DNA from 3 places in the Gryllotalpicola kribbensis genome. Region 1 is predicted to be linked to each of the others. Evidence: predicted binding sites of a transcription regulator. Region 1 holds the regulator's gene; each other region holds the start of a gene.

Region 1 (9,613 bases):
CGAGCAGCACGGCGGTGCCGGTGTCGACGTGGTCGGGGCTGAACACCCCGGCGCCGGTGGTGACCGTCAGCTCGCGCCCGGCGAGTCGCACCTCGATGGGCCTCAGCTTCGGGTCGCTTCCCGGTGACGCGCTGAAGTAGTGGTCACCGGAAGACATGTCAGAAACGTACAGCACCGACAGAAGTAGAGTTAATCCTCACATATGACCTCAGATCACACCGCCTCCTCCGGCACCGAGACGCACGCCGACGACGACGTCGTCGCACGGGTGCTCGCGAACGCCGACTCCAAGGCGGCCGGGTACTCCCTCTTCGGCCAGCGAGCGCAGGCATTGCAGACGGGGGATGCCGCAGGCTTCGGCGACACCGACGGCGAGCAGTTCGACCGCGACGAGCGCGCGGCGCTGCGCCGTGTCGGCGGCCTCTCGACCGAGCTCGAAGACGTCACCGAGGTCGAATACCGTCAGCTGCGGCTCGAGAACGTCGTCCTCATCGGCGTCTATTCGGGCGGTTCGCTCGAAGACGCCGAGAACTCGTTGCGCGAGCTCGCAGCACTCGCGGAGACCGCCGGCGCGGTCGTGCTCGACGGGCTCCTGCAGCGGCGCCCGCACCCCGACCCCAGCACGTATCTGGGCCGTGGCAAGGCTGAGGAGCTCGCCGCGGTCGTCGCCCACCTCGGCGCCGACACGGTGATCGCCGACACCGAACTGGCCCCGAGCCAGCGTCGTGCGCTCGAGGACGTGGTGAAGGTCAAGGTCATCGACCGCACGGCGGTCATCCTCGACATCTTCAGCCAGCATGCCAAGAGCCGTGAGGGCAAGGCACAGGTCGAGCTGGCACAGCTCGAGTACCTCTTGCCCCGACTGCGCGGCTGGGGCGAGTCGATGAGCCGCCAGGCGGGCGGCCAGGTCGGCGGCGCGGGCAACGGCATGGGAAGCCGCGGACCCGGCGAGACGAAGATCGAGCTCGATCGGCGGCGCATCCACTCGCGCATGGCCAAGCTGCGCCGGCAGATCAAGGAGATGAAGCCCGCGCGCGAGGCGAAGCGCGCGAACCGCCGGCGCAACGAGGTGCCGTCCGTGGCCATCGCCGGCTACACGAACGCGGGGAAGTCGAGCCTGCTCAACCGCATCACGCGCGCGGGAGTCCTGGTCGAGAACGCGCTCTTCGCGACGCTCGATTCCACCGTGCGTCGTTCTCAGACGGCCGACGGGCGCCCCTACACGCTGGCCGACACCGTCGGATTCGTGCGCAACCTGCCGCACCAGCTCGTCGAGGCATTCCGGTCGACGTTGGAAGAGGTGCAGGACGCCGACGTCATCGTCCATGTGGTCGACGCATCGCATCCCGATCCCGCAAGCCAGCTCCAGACGGTGCGCGACGTCATCGGTGAGGTCGGCGCCGGCGACATCCCCGAGCTCGTCGTGTTCAACAAGGCCGACCTCGTCGACGGCGACACTCGGCTCGTGCTGCGTGGCCTCGTACCCGGTGCCGTCTTCGCGAGCGCTCGCACAGGGGAGGGCATCGACGAGGTGCTCGCGCGCATCGCCTACCTCATCCCCGACCGCTCCGTCCCTGTCGAACTCCTCGTGCCCTACGACCACGGTGAGGTCGTCGCCGCCCTGCACGATCATGGCCGGGTGACGGCGCTCGAGTACACCGAGCAGGGAACGCGTGTCTCCGCACTCATCGACCCGAGCAGGCTGGCGCCGTTCGAGCCGTATCGGCTGCAGGCGGTGGGCCACGAGTGAGGCGCGTGCCGTTCTCGTTCGAGCTGCACCCTGCGCGCTCCCCGCAGATCGCCCGGCAGCTGCCCGACCGCATCGCTCGCCTGGTGGCCGCCGGCCCTGAGTTCGTGTCGGTCACCTACGGCGCGGGCGGCTCGTCGCAGGATGCCTCGCTGGACGTTCTCAAGCACGTGATCGAGCACCACCCGCAGGTGCGCACGATGGCGCACCTCACGTGCGTGGGCTCGACGGTGCAGGCCGCTCACGACACGGTGCGGACGTTCATGGATGCCGGGGTGCACAGCTTCCTCGCCGTACGAGGCGATCTGCCGGCCGGCTCGCCACCTGACGCGTTCCCCGGCGACATCCGCTCGGCGGCGGAGCTCGTGCAGCTGATCCACGCCGTGCAGAGCGAGCGACGCCCCTGGCGCGAAGTGGCGATCCCCGGCACGCCGGGCATCATGCTCGATCGTGACGGGCGCGAGCGCATCGCGATCGCCGTGGCGGCGTTCCCCAACGGGCATCCGTCGTCGCGCTCGTGGCAGCAGGACATCGACACTCTGCTCGCGAAGCAGGCGGCAGGCGCGAATCTCGGGATCTCGCAGATGATCTTCCATGCCGACGACTACTTCCGCATGGTCGACGCCGCCCGTGCCGCCGGCGTCGAGTTCCCCATCCTTCCAGCGATCACGCCGGTGACGACCCCGGCCGGACTCGCTCGCAATCTCGAGCTCTCAGGCGAGCGTGCGCCCGAGGCGTTCGCCGCCGCCCTCGCCGCCGAGCAGAACGAAGCGAGACGTCGTGAGATCGGAGTGGACTTCGCCGCGGACCTGACGCGCCGGCTGCTCGACGGCGGCGCGCCGGGAATCCACCTCTACACGCGCAACATGCACGAGGTGCCGCTGGCGGTGCTCGCGCGCGTCGGCCTCATCGATGAGGCGCGCTTCGCCCAGCTCATCGCTCCCGATTTCACCGGTGCGACACCGGTCGAAGAGCCCGCCTGAGCGGACTCTTCGGGCCCCATGCGTCAGACGGCGCGCAGAACGGCCACGACCTTGCCCAGCACCACGGCCTGGTCGCCCATGATCGGCTCGAACGCCGAGTTGCGCGGAAGCAGCCACGTGTGACCATCGCGCTGCCGGAACACCTTGACGGTGGCTTCGCCGTCGAGCATCGCGGCGACGATGTCGCCGTTGACCGCGTCCTGCTGCTGGCGCACGACCACCCAGTCGCCATCGCAGATCGCTGCGTCGATCATCGACTCGCCCGCGACCTTGAGCATGAACAGGTCGCCGTTGCCGACGAGCCGGCGCGGGAGCGGGAAGACCTCTTCGACCTGCTGGTCGGCCGTGATCGGTACGCCGGCGGCGATGCGGCCGACGAGGGGCACCAGCATCGCGTCGCCCACAAGCGCCTTGGTCTCGAAGTCGTCGGTCTGCTCGGTCGGTGACGGCGGGTCGATCAGGATCTCGAGCGCTCGCGGCCGGTTCGGGTCACGGCGCAGATAGCCCGAGAGCTCGAGCTGGTTGAGCTGGTGCGTGACGCTCGACAGTGAGGCGAGGCCGACCGCGTCGCCGATCTCACGCATGCTCGGCGGGTACCCGCGGGCAGCCAACGACTTTTTGATGACGTCGAGGATGGCGAGCTGCTTGTCGCTGAGGTTCTTGCGGCGCCTGGTGCGCCGTTTGGGCGAAGCGCCAGTGTCTTTGGCGACTGCATCTGTGGTCACGTGAATCCCCAATGTCGGTGGTCCCTGGTTGCATTTCGACCAGTGAGCCACACATTAGCGGCAATCCCCCTCTGTATAGGGGATTTGTTCGAGCGACTCGCCGAAACCGGTGGATAACTTCGCTAGAGACGTGGGACTTGCGCCATAGACAGATCGAAGATAGCTTCGGAATGGTTCGAAAACTCGAATATGCGTTCCGAACCTGGTGACGAAGGTAGAGGTCTACGATGAGCACCATCACTGTGCAGATGTCCGGCGCGGCAGGGCGCCGTCCCGCTCCGTCGGCTGGGGTCGCCCGTTCCCACCTGCGCCTCACCCGCCGCGGTCGCGCGCTGCTTGTCGCTGTCGTCGCCGCTCCCGTGCTTGCCGTGACGGTGTGGTTCGGGCTGAACGGGGGCGGCGCGGCAGCCGACGGTCACTCCGCCGCCCGTCCCGCAGCGGTCGAGCAGGTGACGGTGGCGCAAGGGCAGTCGCTGTGGCAGATCGCGGTCGAGGTCGCACCTCACGACGATCCGCGTGACGTCGTCGCGGCGATCGTCGACATGAACGGCCTGCAGAGTTCCGTCCTGACCCCGGGGCAGACGCTCGCGATTCCCTCGCAGTACTCGAAGTAACGCGCCCCAGCCGGCGGCCCAGGCGACCCAGAGCGCGTGATGCGCCCGCCTACGATGGATGAGTGACGTCACTCTCCGAGCTGCCGATTCGAGACGACCTGCGCGGGCGCGAGCCCTATGGTGCGCCGCAGAGGCACGTGCGCGTCGAGCTCAACGTGAACGAGAACACCCACCCGATCCCCGGCGATGTCCAGGCAGATGTGCTCGCCCGGTTGGCCGAGGCGGTCGCGGGCGCGAATCGATACCCCGACCGTGAGTTCGTCGAGCTGCGGTCGGCTCTCGCCGCCTACCTCGGGCACGGCCTGACACGCGATCACCTGTGGGCGGCGAACGGCTCGAACGAGATCCTGCAGCAGCTGCTGCAGGCGTTCGGAGGCCCGGGGCGCAGGGCGCTCGGCTTCGCCCCGACCTACTCCATGTACCCGCTGCTGGCATCCGGAACCGGAACCGAATGGGTGGCGGGCGACCGCGATGCCGATTACGAACTGTCCGCAGCGCGCGCGGCCGACTGGGTGCGGCGAGTGCAGCCCGACGTCGTCATTCTCTGCTCGCCGAACAACCCGACCGGGACTCCGCTCTCGCTCGACGTCATCGAGTCGGTGTACGACGTCGCCGGCGGGATCGTGATCGTCGACGAGGCGTACGCCGAGTTCTTCCCGGCCGGCGAGCCGAGCGCTCTGACGCTGTTGCCGGGCCGTGAGCGCCTGGTGGTCTCGCGCACCATGAGCAAGGCCTTCGCATTCGCGGGCGTCCGGCTCGGCTACCTCGCGGCGGATCCGGCGATCGCCGATGCGCTGCGCCTCGTGCGCCTGCCGTACCACCTGTCGGCCCTCACGCAGGCGGCCGCGCTCGGAGCCCTGGCCCACTCGGGCGAGATGCTGGCCATGGTCGATGAGATCAAGGTGCAGCGCGACCGGATCGTCGACGGGCTGTCGGCCCTCGGCTACCGGCCCTATCGCACCTGGAGCAACTTCGTGCTCTTCGACCGGGTGGAGAATCCACGCGAGGTGTTCGACGAGCTGCTGGCCGAGGGCATCATCATCCGCGAGATGGGAATCCCGCACAGCTTGCGCGTCTCCGCCGGCACCGAAGCCGAGACCGGCGAGTTCCTCGCTGCGATGGCGCGCTACGTCGAGCGTCACGGCAGGCCACACACGGCGGCGTCCGAGCAGTCCCCGGTAGGCTGACGCCATGACCGCAGGCCCCCGCACCGCCTCCATCACACGCGAGACGAGCGAGTCGCGCATCGAGCTGAGCCTCGATCTCGACGGTTCCGGGCACAGCGACATCCAGACGTCGGTGCCGTTCTACGACCACCTGCTCACCGCGTTCGCGAAGCATTCCCTGACCGACCTCACGGTGCGGGCGAGCGGCGACACCGACATCGATGTGCACCACACCGTCGAAGACACCGGCATCGTCCTCGGGCAGGCGATTCGACAGGCGCTGGGCGACAAGAGCGGCATCGGCCGGTTCGGCGACGCGGTCGTCCCGCTTGATGACGCGCTCGTGCAGGCGGTGGTCGACGTTTCCGGCCGTCCGTACCTCGTCCACTCCGGCGAGCCCGCCGGGTTCGAGCTGCATCTCATCGGCGGCCACTTCACCGGGTCGATGGTGCGCCACGTCTTCGAGGCGATCGCGTTCAACGCAGCGCTGACCGTGCACGTCCGCGTCCTCGACGGGCGCGACCCTCATCACATCGCCGAGGCCGAGTTCAAGGCGTTCGCCCGCGCCTTCCGGCAGGCGAAGGCGTTCGACGCGGCCGTGAAGGGCATCCCGTCCACCAAGGGCGCACTGTGAGTCGCCCCGGCGGGCGCCCGACCGTCGTCGTTCTCGACTACGGCAGCGGCAACGTCCACTCCGCGGCGAAGGCACTCGAGGCTGCCGGCGCCGAGGTCACGGTTACGCGTGAGCGACAGGCCGTGATGGATGCCGACGGGCTGCTCGTTCCGGGCGTGGGTGCATTCCGGGCGGTCGTCGAGCAGCTGAAGGCGGTGCGCGGTGACGAGCTCATCGAGCGGCGACTCGCGGGCGGCCGCCCCGTGCTCGGCATCTGCGTCGGCATGCAGGTGATGTTCGAGCACGGCGACGAGCGCGGCACCGAGACCGATGGGCTGGGCGAGTGGCCGGGCGAGGTCACCGAGCTCGACGCCCCGGTTCTGCCCCACATCGGCTGGAACACCGTCGATGCACCTGAGGGCTCGGTGCTCTTCGCAGGTCTCGAAGACGAGCGCTTCTACTTCGTGCACTCGTACGCCGCGCAGGGCTGGACGCTTGAGACCCAGCCCCCGTTCCCCGCACCGCGGGTGACCTGGGCCGAGCACGGCACCCGGTTCGTCGCCGCCGTCGAGAACGGTCCGCTGAGCGCGACGCAGTTCCACCCCGAGAAGTCGGGTCAGGCGGGCATCCGCCTGCTCGCCAACTGGGTCGAGTCGCTGCGCAGCTGACCCGCGCCCGCATCTTCTGCACCGCACCGAGAGAGACCCTGAATGACCGACTCCGCCCCCGCGCCCGCCCTCGTCCTTCTACCAGCCGTCGATGTGGCCGGCGGTCAGGCCGTGCGCCTCACGCAGGGCGCGGCGGGCAGCGAGACGAGTTACGGCAGCCCGATCGAGGCGGCGCTCGACTGGGCGCAGCAGGGTGCCGAGTGGATCCACCTCGTCGATCTGGATGCTGCCTTCGGGCGCGGTGAGAACCGCGGCGTCATGCGCGAGGTGCTTCGCGAGGTCCACGGGGTCAAGATCGAGCTGTCGGGCGGCATCCGCGACGACGCCTCGCTCGAGCACGCGCTCGAACTCGGTGCAACGCGCGTGAACCTCGGCACGGCCGCTCTCGAGAACCCGGAGTGGGCCGACTCCGTGATCGCCTCATACGGTGAGGCGATCGCGGTGGGGCTGGACGTGCGCGGCACGACCCTCGCTGCTCGCGGCTGGACGCGCGAGGGCGGCGATCTGTGGGAGGTGCTGGACCGCCTCGAGGCGGCCGGCTGCCGCCGCTATGTCGTCACCGACGTCACCAAGGACGGCACTCTGCGCGGGCCGAACGTCGAGCTCCTCGCTGAGCTTGCGGCGAAGACCGACAAGCCAGTCGTCGCGTCGGGCGGCATCTCGAGTTTGGACGACATCGCGGCGCTGCGCGCACTCGTGCCGAATGGCGTCGAGGGGGCGATCGTGGGCAAGGCGCTGTATTCGGGCCGCTTCACTCTGACCGAGGCGCTGCGTGTCGCAGGGGCCTGAGGCGCACACACCGCGCGGCGCCTCTGACTCCGCGGGCCAGCCGTGGGCGGGCCGCAGCTTCACCCCCAACACCGCGGCAGGCGATGACGGGTCCGCAGACCCGGCGCTCCTGGCCGCGTTGAGCGGATTCCGCGGCGGAACAGCCGGGCCGGAAGCCGTCGTCGAGGCTTTCCGCTCGGCGCGACTGCTCATTCCGCTGCTGGCGCACGCCGGAGACGTCGGCACGGCGCCCGATGGCCACCTCGTCGACAAGACGCAGGAGCTCTCGATCGTGACCGTTGCGGGCCCGGACGGCCGCAAGGTGCTGCCCGCCTTCACCTCGGTGCAGACCCTCGCCGCGTGGGACCCCAAGGCGCGCCCCGTGCCCGCGGCCGGTCCGCGCATCGCCCTGGCGGCGGCGAGCGAGCAGACCGAGCTGATCGTCATCGATCCGGCGAGCCCGACCGAGTTCGTGTTGCGCCGCCCCGCCGTCTATGCGCTGGCGAGCGGCGGTGACTGGACGCAGCCCGACCGCGATCCGGCGGTGCGGCAGGCGTTCGAACAGGCGCTTTCCGGAGAGCCCGACGCCCTGGGCGTCGAGCTTGTGGCGGGAGACCCGGCGCAGCGTCTTGCCGCCGCCGAACTCGTCGTGCGCCTGCGCCTGCGCGACGGATTGAGCCAGCAGCAGCTGGGGGAGCTGGCCGCTCGGGTCTCGGCACGATGGGCTGCCACCGAGGCCATCGCCAACGGGGTCGACTCGCTCGCCCTGCAGCTGCTGCGCGGCTGAGTCGGTGCGCCTAGTGCCGTGCGTGCGCCGACGCGGACGTGGTCGGTGCGGGCGTCGGCGAGCTCGGTGAGCCGGTCGGACTGGCCGAGAGCGTCGGTGCGGGGGAGGCGGACGGGCTCGCCGCGCGGCTCGACGGGGCGGAGCCGCTCGGCAGAATCGGCGACAAAGCGCGCGGTGCGCTCGAGGGCGACGGCACGGGCGCGGACGATCGCGGCTCGGAGGAGCGCGACGGCGCGGACCAGTCCACCCCCGCGAGCGCGGTGCGCGCGAGAGCCTGCCTCAGGGCGGCGCTGTGCTTCGAGTCATCCGTCGACATCACGACATCGAGATCGCCCGACGCGAGATTCCAGGTGTAGGGCACGGTCACGCGCACCGAGGTCACGCCGGGAACGGAGGAGGCGACCATCACCGCATGCGACACCGCTTCCACCGTCGAGCGCGGAACGGGCGTATCGAAGGCGTTCCGGTACTCGATGACGGATGCCGCATGGGCGCCGTTCGCCGGAAGGGACAGCTCGAGGTTGACGCGCCCGTTCTGCAGCTCCTGGGTCATCGCGTAGACGACGTCGGCGCCCTCGTCGGCGGTGGACTCCGGGGTCATACCGACCGCGACGTCGTAGCTGACGGTCTTCGGTGCGGTCTCGGTGGCGACGGTGCTGGTCGCGGTGGCGACGCCGGGCATGGCGTTCAGCGCGGACACGACGCGCTGGAGGCTCGCCAGCTCGCCGGGCACGGGCGTCGCCGCCGCGTCGGGGGACTCGCCGCGCTCCAACTGCGAAGCGGATGCCTGCAGGTAGCGGTGGACCGCGACAGTGCTCAGCACGAGGCCGCCGGCGATCACGAGGGCGACGGAGCAGACGGCGGCGCCGAGCCACCCCAATGCCTGCCGCCTACCCACGTTCCCGACGCTAATGGCGGCGTCTGGGCAGAACCCGGACGCGAGCGCCGAAGCGCCTAGATATCGCCCAGGGGAACCCGGCGAGTCTCAGACGACCGAACCGGTCAGCTTCTCACCGGGGCCCTTGCCCGGCTCATCGGGGATCGGGGATGCCTCGCGGAAGGCGAGCTGCAGGGTGCGCAGTCCGTCGCGCAGCGGTCGCGCATGCTGATCGCCGATGTGCGGGGCGGATGCCGTGACGAGGCCTGCCAGCGCGTCGATCAGTTTGCGCGCCTCGTCGAGATCGAGATCGTCCGCGCCGTTCTCGGCGAGGCCGAGCTTCACGGCCGCGGCACTCATGAGATGAACCGAGACCGTCGTGATCAGTTCCGCGGCGGGCACTTCTGCGATGTCCCGGGTGGCATCCTCGACGTCGTCGCTCATGTCCCTGCTTTCGTGCGTGCTTCATGGGAGCCGTGGGGTCTGGTAGACTCGTTCACTGGCTCCGGTGTCTCAGTGCGCCGGAACGAAAGTGGAATTCTTTCCCACCCGCGTTGACCGCCTCATCAGGTTACCGGGTCGATACCCTCCGCCGGTTCTCCGGTCGGCCGGCTTGCCGGTTACAGGGCCACGGGCTCTTGGGGGTGTGCCGAGTGATTGCACGC
Region 2 (9,613 bases), on a different contig from region 1:
GACTGTAGCGGCACGTTTCGTAACGCGGCGTAAGCGGGCGCAACACGCCTCGCACCGCCGCGGGGCGGGTGCCTACCGTGTGAGGCATCGCGGCGTATCCAAGTGGTCGAAGGGAACGGTTTCATACTCCGTCTGCCGCAGGTTCGAATCCTGCCGTCGCGTCGGTGTGGTCGCATCGCGGCGCGGCCGGGGGCAGGATCGAAGCATGACGACGTGGTTCATCACCGGCTGTTCGACGGGCTTCGGGCGCGCGCTCGCCGAAGCGGTGCTCCATCGTGGCGACAATGCGGTGATCACCGCGCGGAACGCCGACTCGATCACGGAGCTCGCGGCCCGGCATCCCGGCTCGGCCCTCGCCCTGCCGCTCGACGTGACCAGGCACGACCAGGTGGTCGCCGCAGTCGCGCAGGCTGACACGCGGTTCGGCGGCATCGACGTGCTCGTCAACAACGCGGGTCACGGCTACCGCGCGGCCGTCGAAGAGGGCGAGGATGCCGCGGTGCGCGAGCTCTTCGAGACCAATTTCTTCGGGCTGGTGGATGTCACGAAGCAGGTGCTTCCTGGCATGCGCGCACGCCGCTCGGGAACGATCGTGAACCTCTCGTCGATCGCGGGGCGCACCTCGCCGGTCGGCTCGGGCTACTACGCGGCCTCGAAGTTCGCCGTGGAAGGCCTGTCGGGGTCGCTGCGGCAGGAGCTCGAGCCGCTCGGCATCCGCGTGGTCGTCGTCGAGCCGGGCGGCTTCCGCACGGACTTCGCGGGGCGATCGCTCGGGCAGTCGGCCGAGCCGATCGCGGACTACGCCTCGACGGCGGGCACGCGCCGCAAGAGCGCTGCTGAGGACGGCAGCCAGCCGGGCGACCCCGCGAAGTTCGCGCAGGCGATCATCGACGTGGTCGCATCGCCCGAGCCGCCGCTGCGGCTGCTGCTCGGCACCGATGCCCTCGCGCGCACGCGGGCAGAGCTCGCGTCGCAGCAGGCCGAGCTCGCCGCCTGGGAGCACGTCACGGTGTCGACGGACTTCGACGGGTAACAGCACGTCACGGTTTCCGTCGCTCCACCGACTTCGGCGCTCGCCAGAGCGTGTCGACCCCCGCCGACCTCCACGCCTCACAGCGGGCAGACCTCTGCCTCGCCGTCGGGGTCAGGAACTGAGCGGTATCGGGGTGTTGGAGTTCACGGGCTGCCAGTCGATGATCTTTCCGCCGTAAGACCAGCGCACCCAGGGTCTGCCGTCGATCATGCGGATCTGCCACGGCCCCTTCTCGACTTCGTCGTGGTGGAAGGGGCACAGAAGAACACCGTTGTCGACGTCGGTCGGGCCGCCCTGGAACCAGCTGAGCACGTGGTGCGCCTCGGTGCGGTAGGCAGGCACATGGCAGCCGGGAATGACGCACTCGGCACCGTCGCGGGCGACCATGGCCCGGCGCTGCCGGCGGGTGAAGCCTCTGCTTGTGCGCCCGAGCCGCAGGAACGCACCCGCCTCGGTCAGCACGACTTCTTGCAGGCCCCCGCTGCAGACCATCTTGCGGGCGAGCTGCACGCTCGTCGGCTCGGCGGACCCGGCGAAGAACGCCAGGCCCTTCCCCGAGGCGAGCTCGGCCTCGGTCGTCGAGACCCACACGGTGGGATGGTCGCCGCCGAGCTCGAGCGTGTCCGCGAGACGCGCGTGGGCGGCGAACACGTCGCGCAGGCCATCGGCGTACTTCTGGCCGATCGTGCGAGGGTCGGCCGGGGCCTGCTGGCCTTCGGCGAAGGTGACCTTCCGCTTGGGGCTCGCGTAGCCGTCGAGCACGGTGCGCAAGGTCGCCGCGTATTCCACCGGCAGCAGCCCGGACACGCGCGCGGCGCCGTCTTCCTCTTTGCCGATCCAGAAGAACCGCTTCTCGTGGGCGACTCGCGCGCGCTCTTCGACGACCTCGGGGGTCAGCGCGGCGGCGCGTCTGTGCGCTACCTCGCGCAGCCGATCGGCCGGCATCATCACGGCGAGCTCGACGAGCTCGCTCTCGACGGTCGCCACCTCGGACGGCGCGGCCGCATCTGCAGCGCTCTTCAGCTCGCTGCTGATCGCCTGCGCGCTCTCGCGCCCGATGAGCCCGCCCAGCACCGCCGCCTCGACCACCGGAAGCTTCGCCAGGTCTTCCACATCGGCGACCAGCCGCCTGGCCGACTTCCCGGACGCCCCCGTCATCGCCTCGACCGCCTGTGCGGTGGTCTTGTGCCCGAGGCGCTTGGCCAGCGAGTCGGCGCCCGGCGAGGCATCCGAGCGTCGGTTCAACTCGGCGACCCCCGCCAGTTCGAGCGCCTCAACCTGACGCTTGACCTCGTTCACACGACCGAGGAAGTCCACCAGCTGGGCGTCGCTGAGCCCACAGGCCCGCAACGGGAGCATCGCACTCAGCCCCTGCAGGGCTAGTGCGGCACTCTGCCCGACGAATTCCATGCGAACAAGTTTACGATTTGCGTAGGCGCGCAGCAATATCTAATGGGAACAAACATTCCACAACTTCGGTAACCGGGCCGACTTTTCCACAGGTACGCGGGCGGCGAGCATGTCGACGCGAATCAGCCGAGGGCGCCGGTCTCTGCCGCGATGGCGTCGCCGTCGGCCTCTTCCACCGAGTAGTCCATGCCGCGCTCCTCGTCGCGCTGCTCCTCCTCGCGGTCGTGCGGGCGGCGCTCGTGGTGCTGGCGGCCGCGCCGTTCGCCGGCGCGGTCACCGGCCGCGGGGGCGGCTTCCGCGGGGGCCGCAGCCGCGACCTCGCCGGTCGCCTGCAGCCGAACGGTCAGCTCGACCGGGCCCGAGTCGGAGGCGGCGGTGGCGGTGACGACGAACGACTGGGGTGCCGAGGCGGCCACGGTCGCGGGCATGCCCGGCTGCGCGACCACCGGGGCCGCCGCGTGGGTGGGTGCGGCCGCCTCGGGTGCGGTCGCCCCGCTCGCGGCCGCGGCTGGGGTCGCCGCCCCCGCGCCGGTCGGGCCGTCCGCGGTGGCGGCGGCTGCGGTCTTCTCCGAGGCCTGCGCGGCCGAGGCATCCGCCGTCACACCGGTGGCAGCCCCCGCGACGACGGGCGTGACATAGCCCGCGTGCGTCATCGACGCGATCTGCGCGCTGATCATCATCGACTTCTTGCCCGCAAGACGCTGCCGGCGCATCTTCCACATGAAGAACGGCTTGCCGGCCAGCGCGAGCACGATGCCGATCGCGGCGTAGACGCCGAGCAGAACCCAACCGTGCCACGCCTCTGGCCCGACACCGTATGCCGTGCGGCGGAAGAGATTGATCGTCGCCGTTCCCGAGACGAAGTCGTGCAGGAAGCGGAACGGCTGCGGCACGAGCGCGGGCGGGTACGCACCGCCGGAGCCCGGCACGTTCGCGAAGACGAACAGCAGCAGCGCGGCGCCGGTGACGAAGCGCCCCATGAAATAGGCGAGGCCGTTCACCACGCAGCCGACGGCGAAGCTCGTCGCGGCGCCGATCGCCCAGAGCTGGAAGAAGTGCCCGTCGACGGCATGCACCACGAAGCGCGCGAGAGCGAGGGCGAGACCCGGCAACAGAATGCTGGCGCCGGCGAACACCGAGAACCGCTGCCAGTGCTTCAGGCCGCCGCCCATCATGCCGACGAACATCGAAACCATGTAGCCGGCGATCGTGCAGACGAGCGTGAGGTAGAAGAGCGAGGTGCCGAACGAGTCGTAGGCCGGCAGTGGCGCGAGATCGTCCACGTGCACCGTCGTCTGCGAGGCGGCGCCGACCTGTTGGAAGAACTGCTGGGCGAGGCTCGCGAGCTGGAAGCTGCCGGCGCTCGCGATCACGAGGTTCGCGCTGCCGTCGCCCGGCTGGTAGGCGGCGGCGAGCTCACCGCTGCGGACCTGGGCCTTGGCGTCGGCGAGCGACTCGACGACGCGCACCGTGACGGCGCCCTTCGACTCGCCCTGCAGCTGCTCGGCGACCGGCTGCATGACCGAGCTGGAGCCGACGACCGCGACGGGCACGTTCTTGAACGCCGGCGCGTGGAACGCGAAGACGTAGCAGAACACGAAGGCGATGACGAAGAACACCGGCAGCCAGAGCTGCAGGCCGATCATCTGCAGCCCGGTGGGCATTTTCCCGTACCAGGCGCGATAGCGGGCGCGGATGCCGGCGGGGGCCGGCGCCTCGACCGGGGTGACGGCTTCAGCTGTGCTGGTCATGTGCTTCCTTCGTGAGGCTGGTGGCGATGCGGGCGGTCGAGGTGTCGTTGAACCGCTTGAGAAGTCGAGTGAGGGTGTCGATCTCGTCTGTCGTGAAATCCCCGACAAGGTCTTTGACGGTGGCGGCGCCGCTGTGGGTGATCGCGTCGATGCGGGCCCTGCCGTCATCGGTCGCGCTGAGAAGGCTTGCGCGACCATCTTGCGGGTCGCGAACGGATGCCACGAGTCCCGCGCTCTCGAGCGAGGCGACGCGCCGGCTGACGGCGGGGCGCGACAGGCCGATCTGCTCGGCGAGCTCGCTCGAGCGCACCGGGCCCTGGCCGATCACCATGCGCAGCAGCAGTTGTGCGACCGGGTCGAGGGCGCTGTCGCTCTCGGTCAGCAGGGCCGCCGCTGCGGTGTGCCGGTACCAGATGCGCAGCAGCTGCTCGTGCAGCTGCTGTTCGATCTCCCCGCGTGATTGTTCCACTATGCAACTATAAACTAGTTGCGTGCTGAAATCAACTAATCGGGCGGCTCTCGACCGAGGCGGTTGCGCGTTGCCCTGAGGGCGGCCGCGCCAGCCCGTCAGAGCACAGGCTGCAGCTCGAACGGGTCGGTGCGCACCTCGATCAGCGCGCGCTGGATGGCGCCGAGCACGACGACGTCGCCGCCGAGCTCTGATGCCGCGACCACCGGTAGCGGCGGGTAGAAGTTCTCGGCGAGGCTGCGCTGCGCGGACTCGATGATCGGCCCGGCGGCTGCCGCGATCGCCCCGGCGACGATCACGCGCTCGACGTCGAGCAGGCTGACGAGGATCTCGGCGATCTGCGCGAGCCGGTCGCCGAGACGCGCCACGATCCGGGTCGCCACCGGGTCGTTGCGGGATGCCGCGGCCAGCACGTCCTCGGCCGTGAGCCGGTCGGCGGGCGAGGCCGCCAGCGGCGTCTTCGGCTTCACCTTCCCGGCGCGGGCCGCCTCTCGGCCCCACTCGCGTGCAAGGTGTCCGAGGCCGTCGGCACTGCCGACGTCATCGACGAGGTTGAGCAGACGCAGCTCGCCGGCGCCGCCGTGGCGACCGCGCAGCAGATGGCCGTCGACCATGATCCCCGCACCGAAGCGCTCGCCGGAGAGCAGCACGGCGAAGGACTCGATCTCGGCGCCGAGCCGGGCTCGCTCTGCCAGGACGGCGAGGTTCGCGTCGTTCTCGACCACGACCCGGCCGTAGCCCTCGAGGCGCTCGGTCAGCTGCGGGTTCATCAGGCGCCAGAAGCCGTCGCCGTCGGGTGACGCGCCGGCGCCGTCGACCGGTGCGGGGATCCCGACCACGGTCACGATCGGCGCGCGGCCGCCGGCGTCTGCGACCGCGGTGTCGAGCGCCCTGCGGATCACGGCGAGTCGGCGCCCAGGGGTCTGAGCGCCGAACCGTGCCTCGGCCCGCGCCCGCACCGCTCCCGAGAGATCCGTGACGGTGGCGACCACGTGGTGCTCGCCGGCGTCGACGGCGGCGAGCACGGCAGCGTCGCCGCGCAGGCGGTAGCGGCGTGCGGGGCGGCCCTTGCTGTAGGCCCCCGCCGCGCGGGCATCCTCGACCTCGACCAGCCAGCCGCGGGCGACGAGCTCGGCGCACACGCCCAGCGCCGTCGAGCGCGTCAGCCCGGTCGCCGCGATCACCTCGCTCGCATCGAACACCTCGTGCCCGAACGCGAAATCGAGCACCGATTCCACGTTGATGCGGCGCAGCAGCTGGGGCGACGTCGCTGCCCGCTCCGACGGCGAGGTTGACGGCCCGGGGTTCACGGCCCCAGAATACTCACGGCATTAGATTTAGACTGTAAATCTATTGCGTGGATCTTCTCGCGACGACGCGAGACCCCGAAGGAGACAACGACGTGCATCCCCCCACGCCCCGAAGCAGGCTGACCCGGCGAACGTTCCTCGCCGGCGTCGGCGCCGCGGGAACGACCCTCGCCCTCGCCGGTTGCGGCGCCGTCGGGCGCTCGGCCCGGCCGACGACGATCCGCTTCTACGTGTCGAAGCCCGAGGTGATCGGCTACTTCCAGAACCTCGCGAACCGCTACAACCGCAGCCAGTCGAAGGTGCGCGTGGTGCTCGACTCGACCTCGAACATGTCGGCGGACTTCGTGCGCAACCAGCCGCCGGACCTCGGCTGCTGGAACTACAACTTCTCGATGGTCGAGTTCGTCGAGCACGGCGCCCTGACCGACCTCAGCGACACCCCAGAGGCGAAGTCGATCAACCCGAAGCTGTGGACCCTGCTCGACCAGACCGCCAAGTACCCCGGCCGCGTGAGCGCCGTTCCGTACTCCGTCATGGCGGCATCCGTCATCTACAACAAGACGATCTTCGCCCAGCACGGCATCCAGGTGCCGACGACCTGGGCAGAGCTCACCGCCGCGTGCGAGAAGCTGCTGGCCGCGGGCGTCACGCCGTTCTACAACACCTATCGCGACACCTGGACCATCGCCCAGGGCATGTTCGACTACACGATCGGCGGCATGGTCGACGTGAAGTCGTTCTTCGCCGAGCTGAGCCGCGAAGGCACCCACGTGGGGAAGTCGTCGCGGGCCTCGTTCGAGAAGGACTTCGCGGCGCCGATGCGCCGCATGGCGCAGGTGGCGAAGTACTCGAACAAGGATGCCGCGAGCCGCGGCTACGGCGACGGGAACCTCGCCTTCGCCAAGGGCAAGGCCGCCATGTACCTGCAGGGCCCGTGGGCGCTCGGCGAGATCGCCAAGACGAACGCGCACCTCGAGCTCGGCACCTTCCCGCTGCCCGTGACCGACGACCCGAACGACCTCAAGGTGCGCGTGAACGTCGACCTCGCGCTGTGGATTCCGGAGGCGTCAAAGAAGCAGGATGCCGCGCGGGACTTCATGTCCTGGCTCATGAAGCCGGCCGTCATCGACAGGTACAACGCCGACAACAACGGCTTCGGCGTGCGCGCCGATGCGCCGCCGATGAAGAACCCCGCTCTTGCCGGAATGCAGAAGTACTACGACGAGGGCGCCTTCTACCTCGGGGCATCCCAGCTCATCCCCGCCTCCATTCCCGTCGCCAACTACGCCCAGGCGATGGCGCTCGGGTCGAACCCGGCCACCCAGCTGCGCACGCTCGATGCGGATTGGGCGCGGCTGGCGCTGCGCTCCGCCTGACCCACACGTCGATTCGAAGAAGAAGGACGACACATGGCCATCACTTCCCTGCCCACGCCAGGCGGGTCGCGCTCATCGCATCGGCCCCGCGTCGAGCCGGTGTTCCACCTGTTCCTCTGGCCCACCGTGGCGCTGTTCACCCTCGCCATCACAGTGCCCGCCGTCATGGGCATCGTGCTGAGCTTCACGAACTCCGTCGGCTTCGGCGAGTTCCGCTTCACCGGGCTGACCAACTACATCGCCGTCTTCTCGGACCCGGCGATCTTGCACGCCTACGGCTTCACGCTCTGGTTCTCCCTCGTGACCGTCGTGCTGGTGAACCTCATCGCCTTCCTGCTGGCGATCGCGCTCACCGCGAAGATCCGCGCGCGGGTGTCGCTGCGCGCCGTCTTCGTGATCCCGATGGTGATCTCGGGCATCGTCATCGCCTACGTGTTCAGCTACCTGTTCGCGAACAGCCTGCCCGCCGCGGCGACGGCCCTGGGCTTCGCGCCGCTCGAGCAGAGCATCCTCGCGAACCCGAGCCTCGCCTGGGTCGCGGTCGTGATCGTCACCGCGTGGCAGGCGATCCCCTCGGCACTGCTCATCTACATCGCCGGCGTACTGTCCATCCCGTCCGACGTGTACGAGGCCGCCGCGCTCGACGGCGCGAGCCCCTGGCGCCAGCTGCGGTCGATCACGGTGCCGCTGACCGCCGGCTACATCGTGATCAACGTGATCATCGGGTTCAAGAACTTCATGAACGCCTACGACATCATCCTGGGTCTCACGAACGGCGGCCCGGGCACCGCGACCACGAGCGTCGCGATGTCGATCTTCAGTGGGTTCACCAACGGCGACTACTCGTACCAGATGGCCAACGCCACCATCTTCTTCGTCATCGCGGTCGTGATCGCGCTGCTTCAGCTGCGCGCGACCCGAGGAAGGACCGCGTTCTGATGACCACCCAACTCACCGTCGGGCAGCCAGAGGCCGTGGCCTCTGTCGGGGAATCCCGCCACGCCACGCGCGTCGGCGCCGGCCGCTCGCGCACCAACTGGCCACTCACGATCGTCCTCGCCGTGTGCTCGCTCACCGTGCTGGTGCCGCTCTACGTGACCCTCAGCATGGCGTTCAAGACGACATCGCAGTCCGTCGACGGCAACGCCTTCTCGCTGCCGTGGCCCGTCAGCGTCTCGGGCTTCGTGCAGGCGTGGCAGCTCACCGACTTCCCGCGCAGCTTCGCGATCTCGGTGTTCATCGCCGCGGTCGCCGTGGGCGGCACCATCCTGCTCAGCTCCTTCGCGGCATACGCGATCTCGCACAACTGGCAGCGCCGGGCGTTCCGGTGGGCGTTCTTCTATCTGCTGGCCGCCATGTTCCTGCCGTTCCCGGTGGTCGCGCTCTCGCAGGTGAAGCTCACCGGCATGGTGCACCTCGACAACCCGATCGGCGTCGCGATCCTGCACGTGATGTTCCAGCTCGCCTTCAGCGTGATGCTGTTCACGGCGTTCCTGCGCTCGATCCCGGCCGAGCTGGAGGAGAGCGCGCGGATCGACGGGGCGAGCACCGCCCAGGTCTTCTGGCGGCTGATCTTCCCGCTGCTCGCCCCGATGAGCGCCACGGTCGGCATCTTCGCCTTCCTCGCGTCATGGAACGACTACGTGATGCCGTCGCTCATCACCTCGAACCCGGCCCTGCAGACGCTGCCCGTGCTGCAGCAGATGTTCCAGACCCAGTTCAGCAACAACTACAACGTGTCCTTCGCCTCGTATCTGATGGCGATGGCCCCCTCGATCCTCGTCTACCTGTTCACGCAGCGATGGGTCATGTCGGGCCTCACCCAGGGCGCCATCAAGTAGACCGACCACACCTTCGACAAGGAGAGTCACCAGCACATGACCGACGTCCTCGAGACTGCACAGACCGCACGCCCGGACAGCGCCGAGAGCTGGTGGCGGCAGGCCGCCGTCTACCAGATCTACCCTCGGTCGTTCGCCGACAGCAACGGCGACGGCATCGGCGATCTGCCCGGCATCACCTCGCGCGTGCCCTATCTGAAGCAGCTGGGGGTCGACGCCGTGTGGCTCAGCCCCTTCTATCCGTCCGAGCTCGCCGATGGCGGCTACGACGTGGCGGACTACCGCGACGTCGACCCGCGCCTCGGCACGCTCGAGGACTTCGACCGGATGTCTGAGGAGCTGCACCGCGCAGGCATCCGACTCATCGTCGACATCGTCCCCAATCACACGTCCGATCGGCACGTGTGGTTCCAAGAGGCGCTC
Region 3 (9,613 bases), on a different contig from region 1:
GCCGTCGACGAGGACGCGGGCGAAGCCTTTGGCCGCGAGCTCTTTGAAGAGGTCGACGAACTCGCCCTTCTTCTGCTTCACGACGGGGGCGAGCACCTGGTAGCGAGTGCGCTCTTCGAGCTCCATCAGCTGGTCGGCGATCTGCTGCACGGTCTGGCGCTGGATCTTCTCGCCGCACACGGGGCAGTGAGCGACGCCGATGCGCGCCCAGAGCAGGCGCATGTAGTCGTAGATCTCGGTGATCGTGCCGACGGTCGAGCGCGGGTTGCGGTTCGTGGATTTCTGGTCGATCGAGACCGCGGGGCTCAGACCCTCGATGAAGTCGACGTCGGGGCGGTCGACCTGGCCGAGGAACTGGCGCGCATAGGCCGACAGCGACTCGACGTAGCGGCGCTGGCCCTCGGCGAAGATCGTGTCGAAGGCGAGCGAGGACTTGCCTGAGCCGGAGAGCCCGGTGAAGACCACCAGGGCATCGCGGGGGATCTCGAGGTCGACATTGTGCAGGTTGTGCACGCGCGCGCCGCGCACGCTGAGCTTGGCTCGCGAGCCGACCGGGTGCACGTGCCCGAACGCTGCGGAAGTAGTGGGGGACGTCACCTTTCGAGTCTAGATTCGACCACCGACATTGCGCTTGGCGGGGGCCTCGCCTGCGCTTGGCGCGGGCCTCGGCCGAGCCTCGCCTGCGCTTGGCGCGGGCCTCTGTACCGAGTGACGGCGGCCGTGCCACGATGATCGCGTGCTGGCATACCGCGACTACCTCAGGCTCCTTCCCAAGACCGAGTTGCATTGCCACTTCGTCTCGACGCTGAGTGCCGCACGACTCATCTCGCTCGCCGACCGCTACGGGGTCGAGCTGCCGACCACCGACCCCGAGGAGCTGTTCGCCTACGACGACCTCGCCGACTTCCTCGTGGCGTTCCGGGCGGCGACCGACGTGCTGCGCACGTCGGAGGACCTCGCGACGACCGCCTACGACGGGGTCCGTGCCGCGGTGATCGCGGGCAATCTGCGCTACCGCGAGTACGGCGTGAACCCGCAGTACTTCGCTGCGCGCGGCATGGGCTACCGCGAGTTCCTCGAGCCGGTGATCGACGGCCTGCGTGCAGCCGAGCGCGATCTGGGCGTCGGCTTCCGACTCGTGGTGGCGATCAACCGGCGCGAGTCGGCGGGAAGTGCCGTCGAGCTGGTCGAGCAGATGATCAGCCACCCGTACCCGGAGGTGGTCGCGCTCGGGCAGGACGACCTCACGCCCGAGAACACCGAGGACCCCGGGCGCTTCGCCGAGGCATACGCGCTGGCGAAGCGGCACGGCTTCCACCTCACCGCCCATGCGGGCGAGACCGCAACCGCCTCTGCAGAGGACGTGCGCGTGGCCGTCGACGTGCTCGGGGTCGATCGCATCGACCACGGCTACCGCGTGCTCGACGACCCCGAGCTCGTCGCGCGCCTGCGCGAGCGGCAGCTGCCGTTCGCGACCACTCCCCTGTCGACCCGCGCACTGTCGGGGTGGGCGCTCGACCCCGGTCACCGGATTGCGCGGATGATCCGCGCCGGGCTCAACGTCTCGGTCTCGACCGATGACGGCGTCTTCTTCCGAACCGATATCGGCCGCGAGTACAGCGAGGGCCTCTTTTCGTTCGGCATCGACGCGGAGGGCGCCAAGGCGGTCGCTCTCGCCGGCATCGACGGCGCGTTCTGCGACAGTGATGAGAAGGCTCGGCTGCGCGCGGCATTCCACGCCGAGTTCCTGGCGCTCGACGCGCTGCTCGAACCAGGGGCGCACGCGGCCGCGCCCGCGTAGCCGCACGCGGCCGGCCGCAGCGCGACGCCACACACACACACACTTCCGCCTCATGCGCCGACGCTCTCGAGCCGTAGCTGCGCCTGCCCCCCGGCCTTCGAGTGCAGCCTGATCGGATCTCGCCCCGGCCACAGCAGCCAGTACTCCGAGCCGCGCCGCTCGACGCGCGCACCATGGTTGTGCAGCATCAGGTGATGTCGCCTGCAGAGCAGGACGCCGTCGCGCGTCTCGGTTCTGCGGTTCGCGGGACTCGCGCCCCAGGGGTTGTCGTGATGCGCCTCAGCGGCACCGGGAGGCATCGGGCAGTCGGGCCAAAGGCACCCGCCGTCGCGCGTCGCCATCGCTCGCCGCTGTCTGCCGGTGAAGAGCCGCTGGTCCTTTCCGACGTCGATCGCCTGGCCTGTCTCGTCGAAGAGCATGGGGGTGAACCCGCTGCCGCAGACCATCCGCAAGGCATCCGTCGCGGTGATCGGGGCGTTCGCCCCGTCGACCCAGGCGATGCCCTCATCGGGCCCCGCACACGGGAGGCCGAAGGATGCGCCCGGGCAGCTGGTGTGATCGCCCGCGTGATGCCGCGCGAGAATCGCCTGCGCCGTGCGCGCCCTGGCGAGATCGCGCGTGGTGACCGCCACCGTGACCTGGGGCCGCTGCCGCGAGAGCAGCACGTTCTGCTCGGACCGGCCGCCGCACTCGACCAGGTCGACGAGCGTGTCGGCCTGTAGCTGCTCATTGCTGCGCGGGTCGTCGTCGAGCTCGCGTGCCCAAGCGAGCTCGGCCTCGTCGCGGAAGCGCGGGCCGCCGAGCCGCGGCGACAGCATGGCACGGATCGGCCCATAGAACCGTGCATCGGATTCCGGGTCGAGATCGATGTCGTAGTGCACCATGCCGCTCGTACGCACGTGCCGTCGGAACGAGCGCATCTCCTTCCGCTGCTCGGCCTCGCGGGCGGCCGCCAGCGTGTCGAGCGAGGCGCGCATGCGCTGAGCGGCACGGGAGAGGTCTTCAGGAGACCACTGGCCCGACCAGCAGTCGGCGATCAGTTCGAGCACCCCGCGGCGCCACGCGACAGCCAGCTCGCTCAGCCGGGGCGTGCCGAGCGCTCGCCGTAGCGCGTCGCCCTGCGCCGCGCTCAGCCACTCGTTGCGCACGGCGACGCCGATCGGCGCGTCCCACGAGCCGGGCAGGCCGGCGAGGGCCGATATCGAGCGCGGCGCAGGCTCGCCCCGCGGCTCACCTGCCGTCGGATGAACGGGGGCGACCGCCTGGGCGGTCTCGAGCAGATCGCCCACACGGATCAGCCGAGTGGCCTCGTCGCGGCTCACCCCCGTGAGGTTCTGAATGAGCCCGACGCCGTCTCTGAAGCCGCGCCGCTGGGCGAGCCCGTCGACTCCGAGCTCGCGCGCGGACTTGCGCTGAATGTCGGCGGCGAGCAGTGAGATGGTTCCGCCGATTCGCGAGCGGATGCCGCCGAGCAGCTGCGTCGCCCGGGCCTCTTCGTCGGGCGTCAGCGCCGCGAGATCGTCGGCACACGGCAGCGCCCGGTCGACCATGGCGGCCAGGCTCTGAAGCGACTCGAGTACCGAAGACACGCCATCAGGCTAGAGCGAACCACCGACATTCAAGGCCTGGATGGCGAATGTGTGTACTATTTCGTTGATTTCGGTATGTGAGCGGAAAGTGCTGCCCAACGGGTGACCGGCCCACGCATCCATGCCATCATTGACGTGTTCCCGCGGATCACCCGCTATGCCAGGGAACGGGAGGAAGGACAGGGAATGACGGGCATCACCGGTTTCGCGACCACTCGCTGACACCGCCGCCTGCCCGCCCCTGATCGAGCACCAAGGCTCCGCCGTGTCGGCATTCCATCTCGACACCAACCGGAGCCTTTTCCATGCCCTCTGCACCCTCGGTCGTCTTGAACGACCTCACATTCACCTGGCCTGACGGCGATCTCGCCCTCGACGGCCTCACCGGCTCCTTCGGCCGCGGCCGCACCGGCCTCATCGGCGCGAACGGCGCCGGCAAATCCACGCTGCTGCGGCTGATCGCGGGCCGTCTCACGCCGACGAGCGGGATCGCGACCGTCACGGGCACGGTGGACTATCTGCCGCAGCACCTCACGCTCGATGCGGATGCCACGGTGGCCGAGCTGCTCGGGGTGCGCGCCGCGGTCGACGCCGTCCGCGCGGTCATGCGCGGCGACACGGACCCCGCGAACTACGACCTCATCGGCAGCGACGGCTGGGATCTCGAAGAGCGTGCCGCCGCCGAGCTCGCAGCGACGGGGCTGCCCGCCGACCTCGACCGCCGGGTCGACGAGCTGAGCGGAGGCGAGGCGATGCTGGCCGGCGTCGTCGGGGTGCGGCTGCGCGGGGCATCCGTCGCCCTGCTCGACGAGCCCACCAACAACCTCGACGGCGACGCGCGTGAGCGGCTCTACGAGCTGGTGCGCGGGTGGCGCGGCGCGCTCATCGTGGTGAGCCACGACACGGCGCTGCTCGAGCTGATGGATGACACGGCCGAGCTGCGTGGCGGCGCGCTCACGGTCTTCGGCGGCCCGTTCAGCGCCTATCGCGCCTGGCTCGACGAGCAGCAGGCGGCGGCTCGGCAGGCTCTCGCCACCGCCAAGCAGCGCCTGCGCGTGGAGCAGCGCGACCGGATCAGGGCCGAGGCCAAAGTGGCGCGCAGTGCCGCAGACGGTCGGAAGAAGCGAGCGAACGGCGATTTCGGCAAGGCGATGTTCGATGCGATGAAGAACTCGGGTGAGAAGTCCGGCGCGAAGATCCGTGGCCTGCATGCGGGGCGCGAAGCCGAGGCCAAGGCGGCGGTCGAGGCCGCAGACCTGCTGATCCGCGACGACGATCGCATCACGGTCGACCTGCCGGACCCGGGACTTGCGCGCGGGCGCCGGATCGCCGTGCTGCGCAGCGCGGACGGGCGCGAGTTCGTGCTGCAGGGCCCCGAGCGGGTCGCTCTCACGGGGCCGAACGGCGTCGGCAAGACCACACTGCTCGAGCGACTCGTGGGCGGCGAGGGCCTGCTGGCGGAGCGGGTCGCGTACCTCCCGCAGCGCATCGACACCCTCGACGAGAGCGGAACCGTGCTGGCGAACGTCGCCGCGTCGGCGCCGAACACCACGACGGGTGAGCTGCGCAATCGGCTGGCCCGCTTCCTCATCCGCGGCGACGCCGTCGACCGGCCGGTCTCGAGTCTGTCGGGCGGCGAGCGCTTCCGGGTCGGGCTCGCTCGGCTGCTGCTCGCCGACCCGCCGGCCCAGCTGCTGGTGCTCGACGAGCCGACCAACAACCTCGATCTCGACTCGATCGACCGGCTGGTCGAGGCGCTCTGCGCCTATCGCGGCGCGCTGCTCGTCGTGAGCCACGATCGCGGGTTCCTCGAGAGGCTGAACCTCGACGTCGAGCTGCGGCTCGAGGCATCCGGCAACCTCACGACGCTGGCGCGCTGAGTGCGACGCCCTGCGCACGCGACGCCCTGCGCACGTGACGCCGGCCGCGTCGTTTCAGTGCAGGGCGGCCGCGAGCTCGGTGTCGGCGAGGTCCCGGAAGGCGTAGACGAGCCGAACCGCCGACGGGTCCGGGTTGCCGGCATCGGGCCCGCGGTGCACGAGCTTCATGCCGAGCTTCTCGGCGACCGCCTTCGACGCCGCGTTGTGCTCGAGCAGGTACGCGATGACTGGGGATGCCGGGCGCGCGGCCTCTGCTCGCGAGATCGCCCGCCGGCTGAGCTCCGTCGCGAAACCACGACCCTGCGCCGCGGGCGCGAAGCGGTAGCCCAGGTTCCACACCCCGCCGGGCAGCACCGAGCAGCCGCCGTAGCCGACGATCCGGTCGCCGCCACGCTCACGTGCGACCCAGGTGTCGAGCCCGACGGCATCCCAGACGGCCATCCAGCGCCGCACCCTCCCGACCGTCTGCGCGCGCTCAGTGGGGCGCAGGCTCGGGAAGTGCTCCCAGACCCGCGGGTCTGAGAGGATCGCGTGCAGTCCGTCGACGTCGTCGAGCGTGGGGCGATAGAGGTCGAGCCGGTCGGTGGAGTCTTCGGGAGTCCGGGGCGCTGAGTCGGGGGCGGGCACGCCACGAGCCTAGGGGGCCGAAGGAGCACTGGGGGCACGGTCAGCGCACTCCTCACTCATTAGACGACGAGAAGCCCTCGCAGTCGTTCCCGCGTCTCCTCGTCCACCCCGAGGTCGGTCATGATCTGCGGCGCGCTCGCCGCGGTCTCGCGCACGATCGGCAGTTTGTCGGCGAGCCATGCGTCGGTCTCATCGGCCGTCCAGCGAGACTGCCGATCGACCGTCGGCGCGTGATTCGCCGCACCCGCCATCGCGCGCACCGAGTGCGCGTAGTCCTGCGCGACCGCGTCGGGGGCGACCCCCGCATTGCCCAGCAGCAGCGCCGAGATCATGCCCGTGCGGTCGCGCCCCGCGCTGCAGTGCACGAGCACGCCCGGCCCGGCGGCAGCCACTGCTTCGAGAGCCCCGCGCACGAGGTGCGGCTGCAGGCGCCAGTTGTGCGCCCAGTACTCGGGCGAGTCGAGGATCGGGAAGCAGAGCCGCCGGAACTCCTCGTCGCTCTGGTCTTCGGTCGGGGCATCCGCCACGGTGATGTCGGCGATGCTGGCGGGCGCGAGCTGCGGGTCCCCCTCGCGCGGCCCCACCTCGTGCGCGCAGCGCAGGTCGACGATCGCGCGCAGCCCCCAGTCGCGCGCCTGCTGCCAGCCGAGGGCCGTGAGCCGCTCGCGGCGCGGCCCGCGCGCGACGCGGCCGAACGCCGTCACGCCGCTCGGCGACAGGGCGGTGGGCAGGCCGCCGAGATCCTTGGCGTTGACGTAGCCGTCCCAGGCGAGCTCGCGCATGCGGTCAGCCTACGGACCGCGCCTGCGCGGCATCCGCTCTCACTCCACGCGTCTGGCGAGCCGCGCGAACAGCACGGCGCCGAGCGCGAGCAGCGCGATCGCGGCGATCACGGCTGCCGGCGCCCACTCGGGGTGCGGCGCACCGCGCAGCCAGAGTGTCAGGGCGAGCATCCCCTCGCAGGGAACGACGACGATGCCGGCGACGACGAGCGGCCGCGCGAAGACCCGCAGCTCGACGCGCGCCGCGAGCGGCGTGAGCGCGGCGCGCGCGGCGAGAACGTGGGCGAGCGCGATGCCCGCGAGCACGGCATACGGATGCCACGAGCCGGCGCCCGGCGGCTGGGAGAGCTCGGACAGCGCGAGACTCAGCATCGCGACCCATGCGAGCTGCACCCACGGCGTCGTCGCGGCGGCCAGAGCGCCGAGCACCGCGACCCAGCCCCACGCGTCGGCCAGGTGCAGTGCCGCGGTCGCGAGCAGCACGACGCCCAGAGCCGCGCGCACGGCCCACGCCGGGGCCTCGACGCCCGTCCCCGCCAGTGCGCGACTCATCGGGCGGCCGCCAATGCCGGATTCCGCGGCCGCGCGAGCGCGAGCAGGCGGGCGTCACGCTCGGGGTCGCCCCGTTCGAGCCCCCACACCAGCACGTCGACCCCGCCGCGGCGCAGCGCCGCCATGCGGTTCTCGCGGTCCATCATGACGAGGCGGTGGGCGATGCGCCGCGCCGTCGTCAGCTCGTCGGTGCGCCCGGGCGGCAGCACGTCGACGGCGACCACGCGGTGCCCCGCGGCGGCGAACTGCAGGGCCGCCGACATGGGGTGGTCGTCGAGGAACGTTGACAGCAGGAACACGCCGGCGCCGGGAGTGACGAGCGGCGGCCGCCGCGTCACGCGCGCCGCCCCGACGGGCTGCGTCGCCGCGATGGCCCGCAGCACCCGGTCGAGGTGCCGGGTGCCGGCGCCGGGCCGCGCGACCCGGCCCGGGACGGCGAGGTCGGCGAGCGCGACCCTGTCGCCGCGGTGCAGATAGCCGGCGGCGATCGCCGACGCGGCCGACCGGGCGATATCGAGCGAGGTCGTGCCGCTGCGCACCGGGTCGAACAGCTCCCAGGTGTCGACGCTCTCGCCGAGATCGTCTGCGCTGTCGACGATGACGAAGATTGTCGCGTCGGCCTGGGCGCGGGTGCGGCGCACATAGAGCTCGCCGGGGTCCCGCGCGAGCCGGGCGGTGGCCTTCCAGTCGATGCGACGCAGCCGGTCGCCGGGCCGGAAGCGATCGATGTCGTGGAAGTCTCCGCCGTCGCCGGGCCGCGAGGAGTCGTGGCTGCCGGTGAGGCCGGTCAGCCGCGCGGGCAGCGGCAGCGCGGTGATGGGGACGAAGGCGGGCTCGATCGTGCGGTCGACCCCGATGGGCGCACTGACGTCGGTGAGCAGCGCTGCCCCGGCGGCCACCAGCCGCCAGTCCGCTGTGACGATGCGCTGCGGGCCCGAGTGCGGTGCGGGCACCCGGCCGCGCACGTCGATGGGCCGCTCGGGCGAGGCGGCCAGCACGTGCAGGCGCGGGCGCACGCCCAGCTCGAGGACACGCAGCTGCACCGCCTCGACGCCGGGCGCCGTCTCGAGGCGCACGCGGTAGCCCAGGGTGTGCTCGCGCGCGGCGCGATCGGCGGTGAGCGCGTAGTGCACGGGAGCCGCAGCGGCGGCATCCGTCGCCTGCTCCCCCGCCATGGCCCGCGGCCGGCGATCCCAGGCCCACGCCGCGAGCGCAAGCAGCGGCAGGCCCATCACGACGACATCGGGATGCCCCGAGACGATGCCCGCGGCGGCGGTGAGGAATCCGACCACGATCGCGCCCGTCTGCGCGATCGTGAGCCTCCAGCGCGGCTGGGGTGCGCCGGGCCGCGGCGTGCTCATGCCCGGGAGCCGACCCCGCCGGCGTCGCCGACCCCGACGGCGGGCGGCCCCGCGACCACGTTCACGAGTTCGGTGACGACGTCGCGCGGGTTGACCCCGGTGGCCCACGCCTGGGCCGTGAGCGAGAGCCGGTGCGCGAGCACGGGGATGGCGACCGCCTTGACGTCGTCGGGCGTCACGTAGTCACGGCCGGCGATGACTGCGCGGGCGCGGGCGACGAGCATCAGCCCCTGCGACCCGCGCGGTGAGGCGCCGACCTGCACCGAGGGGTGCGTGCGCGTCGCGACGGCGAGGTCGACGCAGTAGCCCGCGATGTCGGGGTCGACGTACACCGCCTCGACCCCTGCCTGCATGGCGGCGAGCGTCTCTGCCGTGACCACCGGCTCGACGTTCGCGACCTCGTGCCGGCGCTCGACGCGCGCGAGCAGCACCTGCCGCTCACCGTCGCGCCCCGGGTACCCGACCGCGAGCCGCACCATGAAGCGGTCGAGCTGCGCCTCGGGCAGCTGGTAGGTGCCCTCGAACTCGATCGGGTTGCTCGTCGCAACGACGTGGAACGGCTTCGGCAGCGGGAAGCTGCGCCCTTCGACGGTGACCTGCCCCTCGGCCATCGCCTCGAGCAGCGCCGACTGCGTCTTCGGCGAGGTGCGGTTGATCTCATCGGCCAGGAACAGCCCGGTGAAGACGGGGCCCTCGCGGAAGACGAACTCGCCCGTGCTCGGCTGGTAGACGTAGGACCCCGTGATGTCGGAGGGCAGCAGGTCGGGAGTGCACTGCAGCCGACGGAAGCGCAAGCCCAGCGCCGACGCGATGCTGCGTGCGGCGAGCGTCTTGCCGAGACCCGGCACGTCCTCGAAGAGCACGTGGCCGCCCGCCAGAATCGTCGCGAGCGCGGCCGTGAGCGGCTCGCGCATGCCGACGACGACGCTGCCGACCCGGTCGAGCACCTCGTTCGCGAGCCGCGAGATCTCGGCGATCGGCAGAGCGTCGGCGGGCGCCCCCGCGCCTCGGGCGTCGGCCA

What was found. The regulator LexA, encoded in region 1, represses DNA repair genes until DNA is damaged. The targets are predictions, from matches to a motif close to TCGAACANNTGTTCGA.
Region 2: a site for LexA is predicted at 2,444-2,459, ahead of ABD716_RS12025 (HNH endonuclease signature motif containing protein). Genes of this name have one in related genera too.
Region 3: a site for LexA is predicted at 3,434-3,449, ahead of ABD716_RS14135 (HNH endonuclease signature motif containing protein). Genes of this name have one in related genera too.

The regions. Positions count from the first base shown of each region.
Region 1 covers NZ_BAABBX010000002.1:19,686-29,298, reverse strand. Annotated here, with positions in the region: gene ABD716_RS01370 (class I SAM-dependent methyltransferase) at 1-157, opposite strand, end outside; gene hflX (GTPase HflX) at 203-1,750, shown strand; gene ABD716_RS01360 (methylenetetrahydrofolate reductase) at 1,756-2,730, shown strand; gene lexA (transcriptional repressor LexA) at 2,754-3,455, opposite strand; gene ABD716_RS01350 (LysM peptidoglycan-binding domain-containing protein) at 3,683-4,069, shown strand; gene ABD716_RS01345 (histidinol-phosphate transaminase) at 4,132-5,256, shown strand; gene hisB (imidazoleglycerol-phosphate dehydratase HisB) at 5,261-5,869, shown strand; gene hisH (imidazole glycerol phosphate synthase subunit HisH) at 5,866-6,516, shown strand; gene priA (bifunctional 1-(5-phosphoribosyl)-5-((5-phosphoribosylamino)methylideneamino)imidazole-4-carboxamide isomerase/phosphoribosylanthranilate isomerase PriA) at 6,559-7,305, shown strand; gene ABD716_RS01325 (SseB family protein) at 7,289-8,071, shown strand; gene ABD716_RS01320 (hypothetical protein) at 8,082-8,969, opposite strand; gene ABD716_RS01315 (DUF1844 domain-containing protein) at 9,057-9,392, opposite strand.
Region 2 covers NZ_BAABBX010000015.1:539,487-549,099, reverse strand. Annotated here, with positions in the region: tRNA gene ABD716_RS12035 (tRNA-Met) at 89-162, shown strand; gene ABD716_RS12030 (oxidoreductase) at 206-1,033, shown strand; gene ABD716_RS12025 (HNH endonuclease signature motif containing protein) at 1,145-2,443, opposite strand; gene ABD716_RS12020 (ABC transporter permease) at 2,566-4,194, opposite strand; gene ABD716_RS12015 (MarR family winged helix-turn-helix transcriptional regulator) at 4,178-4,663, opposite strand; gene ABD716_RS12010 (ROK family protein) at 4,762-5,973, opposite strand; gene ABD716_RS12005 (ABC transporter substrate-binding protein) at 6,066-7,349, shown strand; gene ABD716_RS12000 (carbohydrate ABC transporter permease) at 7,383-8,288, shown strand; gene ABD716_RS11995 (carbohydrate ABC transporter permease) at 8,288-9,190, shown strand; gene ABD716_RS11990 (glycoside hydrolase family 13 protein) at 9,227-9,613, shown strand, end outside.
Region 3 covers NZ_BAABBX010000016.1:376,771-386,383, reverse strand. Annotated here, with positions in the region: gene uvrA (excinuclease ABC subunit UvrA) at 1-561, opposite strand, end outside; gene add (adenosine deaminase) at 737-1,801, shown strand; gene ABD716_RS14135 (HNH endonuclease signature motif containing protein) at 1,852-3,390, opposite strand; gene ABD716_RS14130 (ABC-F family ATP-binding cassette domain-containing protein) at 3,696-5,270, shown strand; gene ABD716_RS14125 (GNAT family N-acetyltransferase) at 5,325-5,897, opposite strand; gene ABD716_RS14120 (tyrosine-protein phosphatase) at 5,957-6,679, opposite strand; gene ABD716_RS14115 (hypothetical protein) at 6,719-7,231, opposite strand; gene ABD716_RS14110 (DUF58 domain-containing protein) at 7,228-8,592, opposite strand; gene ABD716_RS14105 (AAA family ATPase) at 8,589-9,613, opposite strand, start outside.